Regions from separate parts of the Amycolatopsis sp. NPDC049253 genome, predicted to be linked through region 2. Evidence: riboswitches for the same ligand, from Rfam matches in the RefSeq annotation. Region 2 holds a riboswitch; each other region holds the start of a gene.
The links. Region 2 has a riboswitch for cobalamin ahead of AB0K15_RS19600 (hypothetical protein). Riboswitches for the same ligand answer to the same signal wherever they lie in the genome.

Region 1 (4,819 bases), on a different contig from region 2:
CCCCGCCGCGGCCGTGCCCGCCGCGGTTCCGGCCGCCAAGCCCGCCGAGCCGAAGGAAATGCCGAAGGTCGACGACATCGACTTCGTCGCCACCGAAGGCGCCTCCTGCCGCATCGACGACCCCGACTGCGAAGCCTGCCAGTGACCTCCTCGCCAGTGGTGCCGCCGGCGAGAACCGGCCGCACCGCCGGCGAGCCTTTTCTTGGAGCCTCTAGATGACCAACGTGGAGACCACGGACGCCACCGGCCTCGGCGCGATCGAGGTCGGCGCCGCCCGGATCAACGTCGACGACAAGCGCATGATCAACGCGCGCGCCGACGTGAACCAGCTGCTGCCCATGAAGTACCGCTGGGCGTGGGACAAGTACCTCGCCGCGTGCAACAACCACTGGATGCCGACCGAGGTCGCCATGCAGGCCGACATCGCGCTGTGGAAGTCGCCGGACGGCCTGACCGAGGACGAGCGCCAGATGCTCAAGCGCAACCTCGGCTTCTTCGCCACCGCGGAATCCTTGGTGGCCAACAACATCGTGCTCGCGGTGTACCGCCAGATCACCAACCCCGAGTGCCGCCAGTACCTGCTGCGCCAGGCGTTCGAGGAAGCCGTGCACACGCACACCTTCCAGTACATCTGCGAAAGCCTCGGCCTGGTCGAGGGCGAGCTGTTCAACATGTACCGCGAGGTGCCGTCCATCTCCGAGAAGGACGCGTGGGCGCTGAAGTACACGCAGAACCTCGAGAACCCGGACTTCGAGACCGGCACGCCGGAAGCCGACCAGGCGTTCCTGCGCGACCTCGTGGCGTTCTACGTGATCTTCGAGGGCATGTGGTTCTACACCGGCTTCGCGCAGATCCTCTCGCTCGGCCGGCGCAACAAGATGGTCGGCATCGCCGAGCAGTACCAGTACATCCTGCGCGACGAGTCGATCCACCTGAACTTCGGCATCGACTGCATCAACCAGATCAAGATCGAGAACCCGCACCTGTGGACCGAAGAGTTCCAGGCGGAGATCCGGCAGATGCTGACCGACGCGTGCGAGCTGGAGGTCCGCTACGCGCGCGACACCATGCCGCGCGGCATGCTGGGGCTGTCGGCGCAGTTGTGCGAGCAGTACATGCACTTCATCACCGACCGGCGCGCCCAGCAGATCGGCCTCGCGCCGATCTTCGGGGAGACGGAGAACCCGTTCCCGTGGATGTCGGAGGCGATGGACCTGAAGAAGGAGAAGAACTTCTTCGAGACCCGCGTGATCGAGTACCAGTCGGGTGGCGCGCTCGACTGGGATTGATCGGCTGCGGGGCCCGATCCCGGTCTCCGGGATCACAGCGGACGTCGTGCCGCCGGAAGCCCCGACCCCGCTAGGCTCGGCCACGCCACTGGTTCGCCAGGGCGTGGCCGAGCTTTTTCCGGTCGTGTCCCGGTGAGGCAACAGGGAACCCGGTGTGAATCCGGGACTGCCCCGCAGCGGTGAGTGGGAACGAAAGCCGTCACCACGAAGTTCGTGGTCGAGCACTGGGCGAGACGCCCGGGAAGCGACGGCGAGTAGGCGCGAGCGTTGCGCCCACGAGTCCGAAGACCTGCCCGTGGTACGTGCGCCGACGGCGTGCGTGAGTCCGGGCCCCGTGGGACACGGCCTGACCGAACGCGGCTCTCGCGTGCCCGGGCTCGTCGAGCGAGCTCGCGAGGAGAGAGCCTGTGACCACCATCGGCACCACCGTCCTGGGATACCCGCGCATCGGAGGAGACCGGGAGCTCAAACGCGCCCTGGAGCGCTACTGGGCGGGCACCGCCGGCGAGGCGGAGTTGCTCGCCACCGGCCGCGGACTGCGCGCGCGGACGTGGTCGCGGCTGCGCGACGCGGGACTGAAATCGGTCCCCTCGAACACCTTTTCCCACTACGACCACGTGCTCGACACCGCCGAGCTGTTCGGCGCGCTGCCCGAGCGCTTCACGCGCCTGGGCCGATCACCGCTGGACACGTACTTCGCCGCCGCGCGCGGGGTGCAGCACGAACCGGCGCTCGAGATGACGAAGTGGTTCGACACCAACTACCACTACCTCGTGCCCGAACTGGGGCCGGAAACACGGCTCCGGCTCGCCGGCACGAAACCGCTCGACGAGGTGCGCGAGGCCCGGGAGCTGGGCGTCGAGACGCGGCCGGTGCTCGTCGGCCCGGTCACGTTCCTGCTGCTCGCCAAGGCGGTACAGCCCGGCTTCGAGCCGTTGGAGCTGCTCGACGAGCTGCTGCCCGCGTACGCGGCGCTGCTCAGCGCGCTGAACGCCGAGGGCGTCGAGTGGGTGCAGCTCGACGAGCCGGCGTTCGCCGGCGACCGCACCACGAAGGAGCTCAACGCGCTGACCCGCGCGTACCACGTGCTGGCCAAGGCACAGGACCGGCCGAAGCTGCTCGTCGCCGGGTACTTCGGCGCCCTCGGCCGCGGGCTGGGCGTGCTCGCCCGTTCCCCCATCGAGGCACTGGCCGTGGACCTCGTCACCGACGCGTCCTTTGTGGACGCTGTGGCGGCGGAAGGCGCGTTGCGCGACAAGGAGGTGCTCGCCGGCGTCGTCGACGGGCGCAATGTGTGGCGCACGGACCCGGACCGCGCGCTGGAGCACGCGGCCCGGCTGGCGGGCACCGCGCAGCACGTGAGCATCGCGACGTCGTGCTCGCTGCTGCACGTGCCCTACGACGTCGAGGCCGAGAACCTCGATTCACGGCTGAAGAGCTGGCTCGCGTTCGCCGACCAGAAGGTCGCCGAGGTCGTGCTGCTCGGGCGGGCGCTGCGCGGCGAGCGGGTGGACCTGTCGGCGGCGCGGGCGGCCGTCGCGGACCGCGCGACGAACCCGGTGGACGTGGCCGTGCGGGAGCGACTGGCGGCGCTGACACCGCAGGACGCGGTGCGTGAGCCGTACGAGCGGCGAGCGGCCGTGCACCAGGAGTCGCTCGGCCTGCCGCCGCTGCCGATCACCACGATCGGCTCGTTCCCGCAGACCACCGACGTCCGCAAGGCCCGCGCCGCGTACCGCGCGGGCACGCTCGACGAAGCCGCGTACGTGGCCGCCATGCACGCCGAGATCGACCGCGTGGTGCGGCTGCAGGAGGAGCTGGGCCTCGACGTGCTGGTGCACGGCGAGCCCGAGCGCAACGACATGGTGCAGTACTTCGCCGAGCAGCTCGCCGGGTTCGCCTCGACCGAGCACGGCTGGGTGCAGTCCTACGGCTCGCGCTGCGTCCGCCCGCCGATCCTCCACGGCGATGTCTCGCGCCCGCGGCCGATGACGGTGCCGTGGGCGCGGTACGCGCAGAGCCGCACGGCCAAGCCGATCAAGGGCATGCTGACCGGCCCGGTCACGATCCTCGCGTGGTCGTTCGTGCGCGACGACCAGCCGCCGGCGGACACGGCGCTGCAGGTCGCGTTCGCGATCCGCGACGAGGTGACCGACCTCGAAGCCGCGGGTGTGCGCGTGATCCAGGTCGACGAGCCGGCGCTGCGGGAGCTGCTGCCGCTGCGCGCGGCCGGGCACGCGGCCTACTTCGGCTGGGCGGTGCGCGCGTTCCGGGTCGCGACGGCCGGTGCCGCCGAAGGCACCCAGATCCACACGCACATGTGCTACTCGGAGTTCGGAGAGGTGCTCTCGGCGATCGACGGCCTCGACGCCGACGTGACCAGCATCGAAGCCGCGCGCTCGAAGATGGAGGTGCTCGCCGACCTGTCGGCCGTCGGGTTCGCGCGCGGCGTCGGCCCCGGCGTCTACGACATCCACTCGCCGCGCGTGCCGGGCGTCGAGGAGGTCGCGGACCTGCTGCGCACGGCGGCGGCCGCCGTGCCCGCGCGCCGGCTGTGGGTGAACCCCGACTGCGGCCTCAAGACGCGCCGCTACGCCGAGGTGGAGCCCGCGTTGCGCCACCTCGTCGCGGCGGCCCGCCAGGTCCGCGCCGAACAGGACTGACCAACCCCGAACAACCCCGAGCGACGGTGCCGGGCGGCGCGAACCACCGCCCGGCACCCGATCTTCGTCAAGGATCACCCGGATGGAGCCGGCGGAAGGTATTGTCATTCGGTCAACAACGCGGCACGGTGGAGGCCGGACCGGGTTTCCGCCAGCGAAGGCAGGTCGCCATGACGAGCGCAGCCGGCAAGGTCGGCAGGGTCGCCGAGAGCCTGCGTGAGCGCGTGCCCACGCTCACGTCGATGCCGCTGCCCCGCACCGTCGACCAGCGCTGGCAGGCCGTCACCTACCCCGTGCGCGAGCTCGCGGCGCCGCCCGCCGGCAGCGGCCTCAAGCCGGTGCTGGGCGACGACGGCCCGCCGGTCGTGGGCCACGCGCTGGAGATGATGCGCTTCGGCCTGGACTTCAGCTTCAGCCGCTACGAGAAGTACGGCCCCATCTCGTGGATGGGCGGCTTCGGCCGCCGGATCGTGTCGCTGTCCGGCCCCGAGGCCACGCAGATCGCCCTGGTGAACAAGGACAAGGCGTTCTCGCAGGAGGGCTGGAAGTTCTTCATCGAGAAGTTCTTCGACCGCGGCCTCATGCTGCTCGACTTCGGCGAGCACCACCTGCACCGGCGGATCATGCAGAGCGCGTTCACGCGCGAGCGGCTCGTCGGCTACGTCGGGCAGATGGGCCCGGCCCTGCGCGCCGGCGTCGAGGCGTGGCCCGGCGGCACGCGGCCCCGGCTGTACTGGGCGCTCAAGCAGCTCACACTCGACGTGGCGACCCGCGTGTTCATGGACATGCGCTCGCCCGACGACGCGATGCGGATCAACCGCGCGTTCGTGAACACCGTGCGCGCGGGCACGGCACTGGTGCGCTACC
Region 2 (4,819 bases):
GCGGGTGAGGTACGCCGTGATCGCCGACGCGATTCCGCGGTGGCGGTAGGCCTCGGCGACGGCGATGCCGGCGATCTCGGCCGCGCCGTCCACGATGTCCAGCGCGAACCCGCCACCGATCACCGCGCCGGTCGCGGTGTCCTCGGCGCGCACGGCACGGTCGCCGAACGAGCGGGTGCTCGCCAGCTCCGCGTCGGACACGTCGGGAGACGCGCCGAAGGCCACGTTCTGCGCCGAACGCAGGCTGCGCAGGTCGGCGTCCGTCTCCGGCGCCCGGAGCACGATCCCGGCGGGTGCCGGGCGGTCCACGAAGTCGGCCGGGGTGCAGGTCATGAGCGGGATGCGCCGCTCGAGCGAGTACCCCCTCGCGACGAGGAGGTTCTCCAGGTCGGGCGCGGCTTCGGTGAAGAACTCCAGCCGGGGCTGCAGGCCGCGGCCCGCGTACGCCTCGGTCAGTGCGGTGATCTCCGCAGGTGACGGCGCGGCGCCGTCGTCGGGGATCGCGTAGTTGAGCATCGGGTTTTCACTGGTGCGGGAGAAGGTCGCGAGGAACGGGCCGATCCGTTCGACGGCACGGCCTCGGGGCGCGGTGGCACGGACATACGCCTGAAGGGCGGACATGCTGGGTGATCCCTTTCGGGGTCGAAGGAAACCCACGCGCGCTGCCGAGGAGGGCAGGGCGTGGGAAGGACGGCTGACGGGCTCGCGTCAGGCCTGACCTCGGCCGTCGCGAGCAGCGGCGGCAAACATAGGCGTTCCTTCGTCCGAAGATCCGAGAGCTTTCAGTGTCCCAGCAAGGGCAACCGATTTATTTCAACGCCGTTCCGGGTGGCCGATCCCGGCGTAGCGCGTGTCCCACACCGAGCGCGGCACCCGCAGGCGGACGGGCGCGTTGCAGACGGTCCGCCGCACCTGCTGCGGGATCGCGACCACGGGCACCACGTCGAAGTAGCGCCAGCCGCGGCGGGTCAGTGCGGCGCCGAGCGTGGCGCCGATGGTGTTGAGCAGCACGTCGTCGGTCGAGGTCACGCGGCCGCTGTGGATGAGGAACTGCGTGGCCTCCACCAGCACGGACGCGCTCAGGGCGGTGAGCGCGATCCGGCTGAGCGAACGCAGCCGGCGCAGGCGCAGCGGCACGAGCGCGCCCAGCGGGCACAGGAGGAGGACGTTGCCGACGACCTGCCAGAGCGATCCGTCGTCGGACAGCGCGGCGGAGAGGTCGGCGCCGGGCACGAGGTCGAGGGTGCTCCCCGAAGCGGTGCCGACGGGCATGATGACCAGGCAGAGCACGAGTGCGCCGATGGTCACCGCCGTCACGTCGACGGCCGCGGTCGCCGAGGCGTGGCCCAGGCTGATGCCGCTGTTTCTTCGCCGCCTCCGCGCGGCGAGCAAGGGCCAGCAGAGCAGCGCGTATGGCACCGCGATGGCCGTGATCGGGATGATCCCCCAGAAAGCGCGCAGCAAGGCACCCATGCGCTTCCCTTCTCGAACCCCTCTGAACTGCTTCTTCCCGCCCTTCCAAGATCAACCTTCGCATTGCCGGTTCGAGTCGGCATGCTCAGCGGGCCGCACTATTCGGTGATCTTTCCGGTGGCGCGAAACGGCTTCCCGTGGTTCGGTCGAGGCGCGGACCGTCCATAGTGGATGCTGTGGACAACCCTGTGGAAGGATTTCGCCGACTTGGCGAAAAGCCTTGTTCCACAACGGAAAACAAGGGTTCGAGCCTGTGTACTACCCGGCGAGCTCGCGCGCTTTCTCGATGAGCGCGGACAGGTGCAGGCCACGGTGGACGTCGCACGGATGCGTCGTCGTGCCACTCGCGACCATGGCCGCGAAGTCGTCGAGCAGGGCCGTGTAGGACTCCCCGGCGGTGCCCGGTTTGCGGCCGAGTGTCCGGTAGCCGTGCTCGCCGTAGACCGCGACCTCGACCACGGTCGGCTGAACCGGCAGCCGCAGCGACAGTGTCGCGGTGCTCGTGGCACCACCCTCGTGGGCGAACATCAGCTGCCACAGGTCGTCGGGGCCCCGGTGGGCCGCGAGCACGTCGGTGATGCGGCCGAGGGCCGCGTCGAGCAGGTCGAACGCGTGCGGGCCGATGTCGGCGAGCGCGCCGCCGGACGCGTCGAGGCGCCAGGCCGAGGTCGAGTACTGCCCGCCGAGCAGCGCGCCCGACAGCCAGCGCGCGCCCCCGCCGCGCCAGCCGCCCGAGGCGGCGAGACCGTCGAGCCACTCGCGCGTCTGCTGGGAGAACCGCAGCGTGAGCATCACGAGCGACGCGACGCCGGCCTTGTCCACGGCGTCGGCCAGCCGCTGTGCGCTCGCCAGGTCGGCGGCGATGGGCTTCTCGAGGATCAGGTGCTTGCCGGCCTCGGCCGCGCGCGTCGCGATCTCCGCCTGCACGGCGGGCGGCACCGCGAAGGCGAGGGCGTCGACCAGGGAGAACAGCTCGTCGAGGTCGTCGGTGCCGACCGCGCCGTGGGCCTCGGCCAGCGGACGGGCGCTGGTGACGCGGCGCGCCCACACGGCGGTGAGCTCGGTGCCGGGGTGCTCGGCCAGGCCCGGCGCGTGCACCGTCGTCGCCCAGGGACCGGTTCCGACGAGGCCGATGCGCAGCTGTCCGACGTCCACGCCCGGAAGTGTAGGTGTGTCCGGCGCCGCTTCCGGCGGGTACCTCCGGTGGGTTAACGTCGGTCAGCTGTACACCACGATCGGGGGAAGCCGGTGGGAATCCGGCGCTGACCCGCAACCGTGAGCGGCCGCCCGCGCGGCCGTGAGCCGGATCGCCCGCCGTGGTCCGACTCGATGCGAGGTTTCATCAACGATGCGGTTTTTGTGCCGACCATTACCAATCCGACCACAGTCACGGCCGAATGGCTTCGTAGTAACGGTTACGCGCCGCGTGAGGGTCGGCCTACTTTTGGCCGGATCAGTAATCCCTGCCCTGCTCCGTGTGTCTCCGGTCCGGATGCTTGCCGTGGCCGCGCTCCTGGTCACCGCCGGTCTGTCCGGCGCGAGTCCCGCCACCGCGACCGTGCCCGGGAAGGGCACCGCGGGCTACTGCCCGGACGGCAACGGCGTGACCGTGGTCGTCGACTTCCAGGACCTCGGTGGCGACACCCTGATCCGCTGCGCGCCCGGGCCGCAGGCCGACGGCGTGGCGGCGATGCAGAACGCCGGCCTCGACATCGCGGGCGTCGGCAAGTACGGCCTGGCGCTGATCTGCAAGATCGAGGGCAAACCGGCCGACCAGTCGTGTTCGGGGATGCCGCCGGAGAGCGCGTCGTGGAGCTTCTGGACGGCGACCGACGGCGGCAAGTGGGCGTCGAGCCAGGTCGGTGTGCAGGGCTGGAAGCCGCCGGCGGGGAGCTTCGAGGGCTGGTCGTTCGCGCACAACAAGTCGTTCCAGGACTACCCGCCGCCGCGGGTGGCGCCGGTGCGCAAGGCCAACGCACCTGTTCCCGCCGCCGCGTCGACGGATTCCGGCGGCAGCGGCTTCCCGTGGAGCCTGGTGATCGGGCTCGTCGTGATCGCGGTGCTCGTCGTCGCGGGCGTGGTCGTCGGGCTGCGGCGCGGGCGTGCTGCCCGGTAACGCGCGGGCTCTGCACCCGGGTGCGTGGTGGGTGTGGGCGCTCGCGCTCGCCGTCGCCGCCAGCCGCACCACCAACCCGCTGCTGCTGGCGCTGGTGATCGCCGTGGCCGGGTTCGTGGTCGTGAACCGTCGCGGAGACGCGCCGTGGGCGCTGGCTTTTCGCGTGTACGCGCTGGTCGCCGGGGTGATCGTGGTGTCGCGTGTGCTGTTCCGCATCCTCATCGGCGGCGAGGACGGCGGCCACGTGCTGTTCACGCTGCCGACGATCCCGCTGCCCGCCGCGGCCGCCGGGATCGAGCTGCTGGGCCCGACGTCGGCCGAGGAGCTGCTCGGCGGCTTCTACGACGGGCTGCGGCTGGCGGCGATCGTGCTCTGCGTCGGCGCCGCCAACGCGCTGGCGAACCCGAAACGCCTGCTCAAGGCCGTGCCGGGTGCGTTGGCCGAGGTGAGCACGGCCGTCACGGTGGCGCTTTCGATGGCGCCGCAGCTGGTGGAGAGCGTGCAGCGGGTGCGGCGTGCGCGGCGGCTGCGGGCGGCGCGTGGCCGGGGGCTGAGGTTCGTGAAGGGGGTTTTCGTGCCGGTGCTGGCGGACGCGCTGGACCGCTCGCTGCTGCTGGCGGCGGCCATGGACTCGCGCGGCTACGGCCGGCGCGGGTACCTCGCGCCGCGTGTGCGGGTGCTGATCGCGGCCTGCGTGCTGGCCGGGCTGGTCGGGGTCGCGGTCGGGGTGTACGGGGTGCTCGACGGGTCGTCGAGCTGGCTCGGTGTGCCGATGCTGGTGGCCGGGCTGGTCGTGGCGTCCGCCGGGTTCGTGCTGGGCGGGCGGCGGATCCAGCGGACCGCGTACCGGCCCGATCCGTGGCGGCTGCCGGAGACGTTGGTGGTGTTGTGCGGGGTCGTGTCGGCGGGGCTGCTGCTGGCTTGCCCGCCGGCGCAGCTGGTGACGTCGGTGAGCCCGCCGAGCTGGCCGACGTTGCCCTTGCTGCCGGCGTTGGCCGTGTTGATCGCGGTGCTGCCGGCCTGGCTCGCGCCGCGGCCGCTGCCCGTCGCGGAGGTGGCGCGGTGATCGAGTTCTCGCAGGTCACCGTCACCTACGACGGAGCTTCCGCGCCCGTGCTGCGCGGCGTCGACCTCGTGGTGGAGGAAGGCGAGCTGTGCCTGGTGGCCGGGCGCACCGGGGTCGGCAAGTCGACTTTTCTCGGGGCCATCAACGGGCTCGTGCCCCACTTC
Region 3 (4,819 bases), on a different contig from region 2:
GCTCGTTCACCTCGCGTGGTGGCCGTGGCCCGTCGGTGAAGCCGGACGTCACGGCGCCTGGTGACACGATCACGTCGGCGTTCCGTGGCAGCGGCAACGGCCGGCTCTCCATCTCGGGCACGTCGATGGCCACCCCGCACACCGCGGGCATCACGGCGCTGGTCCGCCAGACGCACCCCGACTGGAACGTCGAGGAGGTCAAGGCCGACGTCGTCGGCTCGGCCGTGCACGACATCACCGACGGCGCGGGCCACACCTACGCGCCGCAGCGTGTCGGGACCGGTCGTATCGACGCCAAGGCCGCGCTGGACAACCAGGTCCTCGCCTACGTGCAGGACGACCCGGGTGCCGTGAGCGTCACGTTCGGCACCGTCGAGGCGGCGGGACCGGTCACGCTCTCGAAGACGATCAAGGTCGTCAACAAGGGCACCACGCCGGTCGAGTACTCGGTGGCCTACGAGGCCGTGAACTCGCTGCCCGGCGTGCAGTACACAGTGGACAAGAGCTCGGTGAAGCTCAACCCGCGCGGGGTCGCGACGGTGAAGGTGACGCTGAAGATCACCGACCCGAAGGCGCTGCGCAAGGTCATCGACCCGACCATGGAGGCCGCGCAGGCCGGGCTCGCCCGCCAGTTCGTGGCCGACGCTTCGGGCCGCGTCGCGCTCACCCCGAAGAACGGCGCCACGGTGCCGCTGCGGGTGGCCGTGTACTCGGCGCCGAAACCGGTCTCGGCCATCACGACGCCGGCCGGCGTGCGCTTCGGCGGGGGCCAGAACCAGGCCGTGCTGAACCTGGGCGGCAAGGGCATCGACCAGGGGACCGGCGCGCAGCGCTACCGCTCGCTGGTCAGCGTGCTGGAGCTGCAGGCCGAATCGGCGCAGCTGCCGGAGTGCGGCGCGGGTGTCTCGTCCGACTGCACGCTCAACGGCACCGCGAAGGGCGGCGACCTGCGCTACATCGGTGCGGCGTCGACGGCTCCGCTCGCCAAGGCGCAGGGCGAACCGGAGAACGCCATGCTCGCGTTCGGCCTCACCACCTGGGGCGACTTCGCGAACCTGGGCAGCAACACGATCCCGTTCGTCGACTTCGACACGACCGGCGACGGCAAGCCGGACTTCGAGACCTTCGTGACGAAGGCGACGGGCACCGACGTGCTCCTGGCCGCCACGGTGTCGCTGACGCAGGCGGGCAACCCGACGGTGGACCTGCAGGCGGTCAACGGTCAGCTCGGCGACGTCGACACCAACGTGTTCGACACCAACGTGATCGTGCTGCCGGTCAGCATCGCCGCGCTGGGCATCGACCCGAACGAGGCGTCGCACCGGATCAGCTACACCGTCGGCACGGCGGGGTACTACGTCGCGCCGGGCAGCACCGACGGGCTGATCGACTTCGTCGGCACGCCGATCTCGTTCGACGCGCTGGCGCCGGCGTTCTCGGTGCAGGGCGGCGGTGACGCGGCCCTCGGCTACGTCGCCAAGCCCGGCACCCAGCTGGTGGTCAACCGCAACGCGGCGGCCGTCGCCGGTGACAAGCCGAAGGGCCTGCTGGCGATCGAGCACCACAACGCGGCCGGCTCGCGCGCGGGTGTCGTGCGGATCGAGTCGGCGGTGACGCGGCCGTGAGGTGGGGCCCCGTCACCCGGCAGGACGGGGTGACGGGGTCCTCCGATCGGGGAAGGCGTGTCTCGCTGGTCACATTCCCCGAATAGCGGTGATAGGGGGCTTTCCGGGTCGTTGCGACCCGGGAGGCCCCCTTTGTCTTTCACCCGTTCAGGTGTCTCACCCTGCGGGAGGATGCGGCATAAGGGTGGTGCGGCTACGTCGTCTTGTCTACGGCCGGTAACCTTCCGCTGCTGGCGTTTTCTTGCGGATGGGCCATCGGTGCGTTCGATGGCCTGGTCTACGGAGGTGTGTGGATGCGGCTCGCGGTGATCCCAGGTGACGGGATCGGGCCCGAGGTGGTCTCCGAGGCGCTCAAGGTGCTCGGTGAAGTAGCACCGACGGCGGAGATCACGAACTACGACCTCGGTGCCGCGAGGTGGCACTCGACGGGGGAGCTGCTCCCCGAGTCGGTGCTCGGCGAGCTGCGTCAGCACGACGCGATCCTGCTCGGCGCGGTCGGCGACCCGACGGTGCCCAGCGGCATCCTCGAGCGCGGCCTGCTGTTGCGCCTGCGCTTCGAGCTCGACCACCACGTAAACCTGCGCCCGGCGCGCCTGTACCCGGGCGTGCGCGGCCCGCTGGCCGACGCCGGCGAGGTCGACATGGTCGTGGTGCGCGAAGGCACCGAAGGCCCGTACACCAATAACGGTGGCCTGCTGCGCAAGGACACCGAGCACGAGGTCGCCACGGAGGTCAGCGTCAACACGGCGTTCGGTGTCCGCCGCGTCGTCGCCGACGCGTTCAACCGCGCCGAAGAGCGGCCGCGCAAGCACCTCACGCTCGTGCACAAGACCAACGTGCTCGAGTACGCCGGGTCGCTGTGGTCGCGGATCGTCGAGGAGGTCTCGCTGGAGCACCCCGACGTCACGGTCTCGTACTCCCACGTCGACGCCGCCACGATCCACCTGGTCACGGACCCCTCGCGCTTCGACGTGATCGTCACCGACAACCTCTTCGGCGACATCATCACCGACCTGGCGGCCGCCGTCACCGGTGGCATCGGCCTCGCGGCCAGCGGCAACCTCGACATCACCCGCCGCAACCCGAGCATGTTCGAGCCGGTCCACGGCAGCGCCCCCGACATCGCCGGCCAGGGTCTCGCCGACCCGACGGCCGCCGTGCTCTCGGTGTCGCTCCTGCTCGACCACCTGGGCCACAAGGAGGCCGCGCGCCGCATCGAGGCGTCGGTGGCCTTCGACCTGGCGACGCGCGACCAGGCGTCGCCCGGCACCACCCAGGCGATCGGCGACCGGCTGGCCGCGCTCGTCTCGTCGAACGTGCGCTCCGTCAGCTGACGTTGTCGTAAGGAACCCCGCCGCGGAAGCCGGTCGAAATCCGGCGCTGACCCGCAACGGTAGGCCCGCGGTCTGTGCTCTCACAGACCGCGGGCGAGCCCGATACCGGCGGTGGTTCTCGCACCACCCTCGTCCCTCCCGTCGTGGTCTACGGGAGACGACACCCCTCCTCTCCTTGGCGTGGCTGCCGTCTTCGTTGCGTGGACCCTGAGCAGATCGGGTCCTGCCGGTGCCACCTCCGAAGTTCTCGTCGTCTGACGGTCCGGGCGCCACGCCTTCTTTTCCTCCGGCCTCCGACGGGTCGCCTCCGGCGTCGCCGACCAACGGCGAATCCGACCTCGGCGATCCTGGCGCTGACTCAGCCGCTGCCGGCCCGGCGTTGCCGTTCAGCGGCGAACTCAAGCCCGGCGCCGGATCCGCTGATGTTTCGCCGTCGGCCGGGCGCTACTCGCACGATCACCGGCGAGTGCTCGCCGTCGCACCCCTCGCCGGCGCGGTTTTCCTCGTGTGGGTGGACGTCGCCGCACGAGTGCTCGCGGCGCCCGAGGAACTGCCGATCGGCGTGCTGACGGCTGCCGTCGGCGTCCCCGCGTTCCTGCTGCTGATGCGGCGGCGCGCCTACGTGTTCGGAGGTGCGTGAATGGACCTCTCGATCGAGGGCGTCAGCGTCGACGTGGCCGGTCGCGCGATCGTCGAAGACGTCACCCTCGAAGCCGCGCAAGGACGGTTCGTCGCGCTGCTCGGTCCCAACGGCAGCGGGAAATCGACGACTCTGCGCGCGGTCTACCACGTGCTCAAGCCTTCGAAGGGTGCCGTGCTGCTCGACAATCGGCCCCTTGAGGATCTTCAGGCGCGTGACCGGGCGCGGGCAATCGCAGCCGTCGCGCAGGAATCCCACACGGAGTTCGACTTCACCGTCGCCGAGGTCGTCGCCATGGGTCGCCTGCCGCACCACGGCCTGCTCGACCGCATGACCGCCACGGATCGGCAAGTGTGCGCGGCCGGGCTCCAGCAGGTCGGCCTGGCGGACTTCGCCGACCGCGGTGTCCTGACGCTTTCGGGCGGCGAACGGCAACGCGTCCTCATCGCGCGAGCCCTCGCGCAGGAGCCGCGGATCCTCGTGCTCGACGAGCCCACGAACCACCTCGACATCCGCCACCAGCTGGAGATCCTCGCCCTCGTGCGGCGAAGCGGCCCGACCGTGCTGGCTGCGCTCCACGACCTCAACCTCGCGGCCGCCACATGCGACACCGTGCACGTCCTCGACGGCGGCCGCCTCGTCGCGAGCGGAACGCCCGCGCAGGTGCTGACTCCCGATCTGCTGGCCGAGGTGTTCGGCGTGCGCGCCACGTGGTGACGCATCCGGCGACCGGCCGGCCCCAGCTGTTGTTCGACCGGCTCGACTCCGAGGAGGACAGTCATGCGTAAGACGATCGCGATGGTCCTGGTGGCCACGCTCTCCGTGACCGGCTGTGGTGCCCAGGTGTCCGAAGGGGACAGTGGCGTCGCGCTGGCGGGCTATCCCGTGACGGTGACCAACTGCGGTCAGCCGCTCACCATCCGAAAGCCGCCGTCGCGAGTGGTGACCAACGACATCGGCATCACGGAGCTGATGTTCGCCCTCGGCCTCGACGACCGGATGGCCGGCTACGTCGTCGACAAAGGACAGTCGGGTGTCGTCGCGTCTTCGCCGTGGAAAGCCGATTTCGCGAAGGTGCCCAAGCTCGCCGAGAAGATCAACCGCGAAGTCGTGCAGGGCGCCGGCGCCGACCTGGTGTTCGCGGGGTGGAACTACGGCTTCTCCGAGAGCACCGGCTTCACGCCCGACACGCTCACGCAGCTCGGCATCCAGAGCTACCA

Region 1: another riboswitch for cobalamin. It lies ahead of metE (5-methyltetrahydropteroyltriglutamate--homocysteine S-methyltransferase); the one in region 2 lies ahead of AB0K15_RS19600 (hypothetical protein).
Region 3: another riboswitch for cobalamin. It lies ahead of AB0K15_RS26850 (iron chelate uptake ABC transporter family permease subunit); the one in region 2 lies ahead of AB0K15_RS19600 (hypothetical protein).

Annotation. Positions count from the first base shown of each region.
Region 1 covers NZ_JBFAQX010000003.1:538,087-542,905, reverse strand. Annotated here, with positions in the region: gene AB0K15_RS10115 (ribonucleoside-diphosphate reductase subunit alpha) at 1-145, shown strand, start outside; gene AB0K15_RS10110 (ribonucleotide-diphosphate reductase subunit beta) at 216-1,289, shown strand; cobalamin riboswitch at 1,403-1,601, shown strand; gene metE (5-methyltetrahydropteroyltriglutamate--homocysteine S-methyltransferase) at 1,697-3,952, shown strand; gene AB0K15_RS10100 (cytochrome P450) at 4,123-4,819, shown strand, end outside.
Region 2 covers NZ_JBFAQX010000007.1:404,348-409,166, reverse strand. Annotated here, with positions in the region: gene AB0K15_RS19615 (GNAT family N-acetyltransferase) at 1-621, opposite strand, end outside; gene AB0K15_RS19610 (VanZ family protein) at 814-1,473, opposite strand; gene AB0K15_RS19605 (Gfo/Idh/MocA family oxidoreductase) at 1,732-2,628, opposite strand; cobalamin riboswitch at 2,672-2,807, shown strand; gene AB0K15_RS19600 (hypothetical protein) at 2,966-3,589, shown strand; gene AB0K15_RS19595 (CbiQ family ECF transporter T component) at 3,579-4,655, shown strand; gene AB0K15_RS19590 (ATP-binding cassette domain-containing protein) at 4,652-4,819, shown strand, end outside.
Region 3 covers NZ_JBFAQX010000012.1:235,351-240,169, forward strand. Annotated here, with positions in the region: gene AB0K15_RS26840 (S8 family serine peptidase) at 1-1,625, shown strand, start outside; gene AB0K15_RS26845 (3-isopropylmalate dehydrogenase) at 1,919-2,959, shown strand; cobalamin riboswitch at 2,948-3,088, shown strand; partial or broken gene AB0K15_RS26850 (iron chelate uptake ABC transporter family permease subunit) at 3,417-3,599, shown strand; gene AB0K15_RS26855 (ABC transporter ATP-binding protein) at 3,600-4,316, shown strand; gene AB0K15_RS26860 (ABC transporter substrate-binding protein) at 4,380-4,819, shown strand, end outside.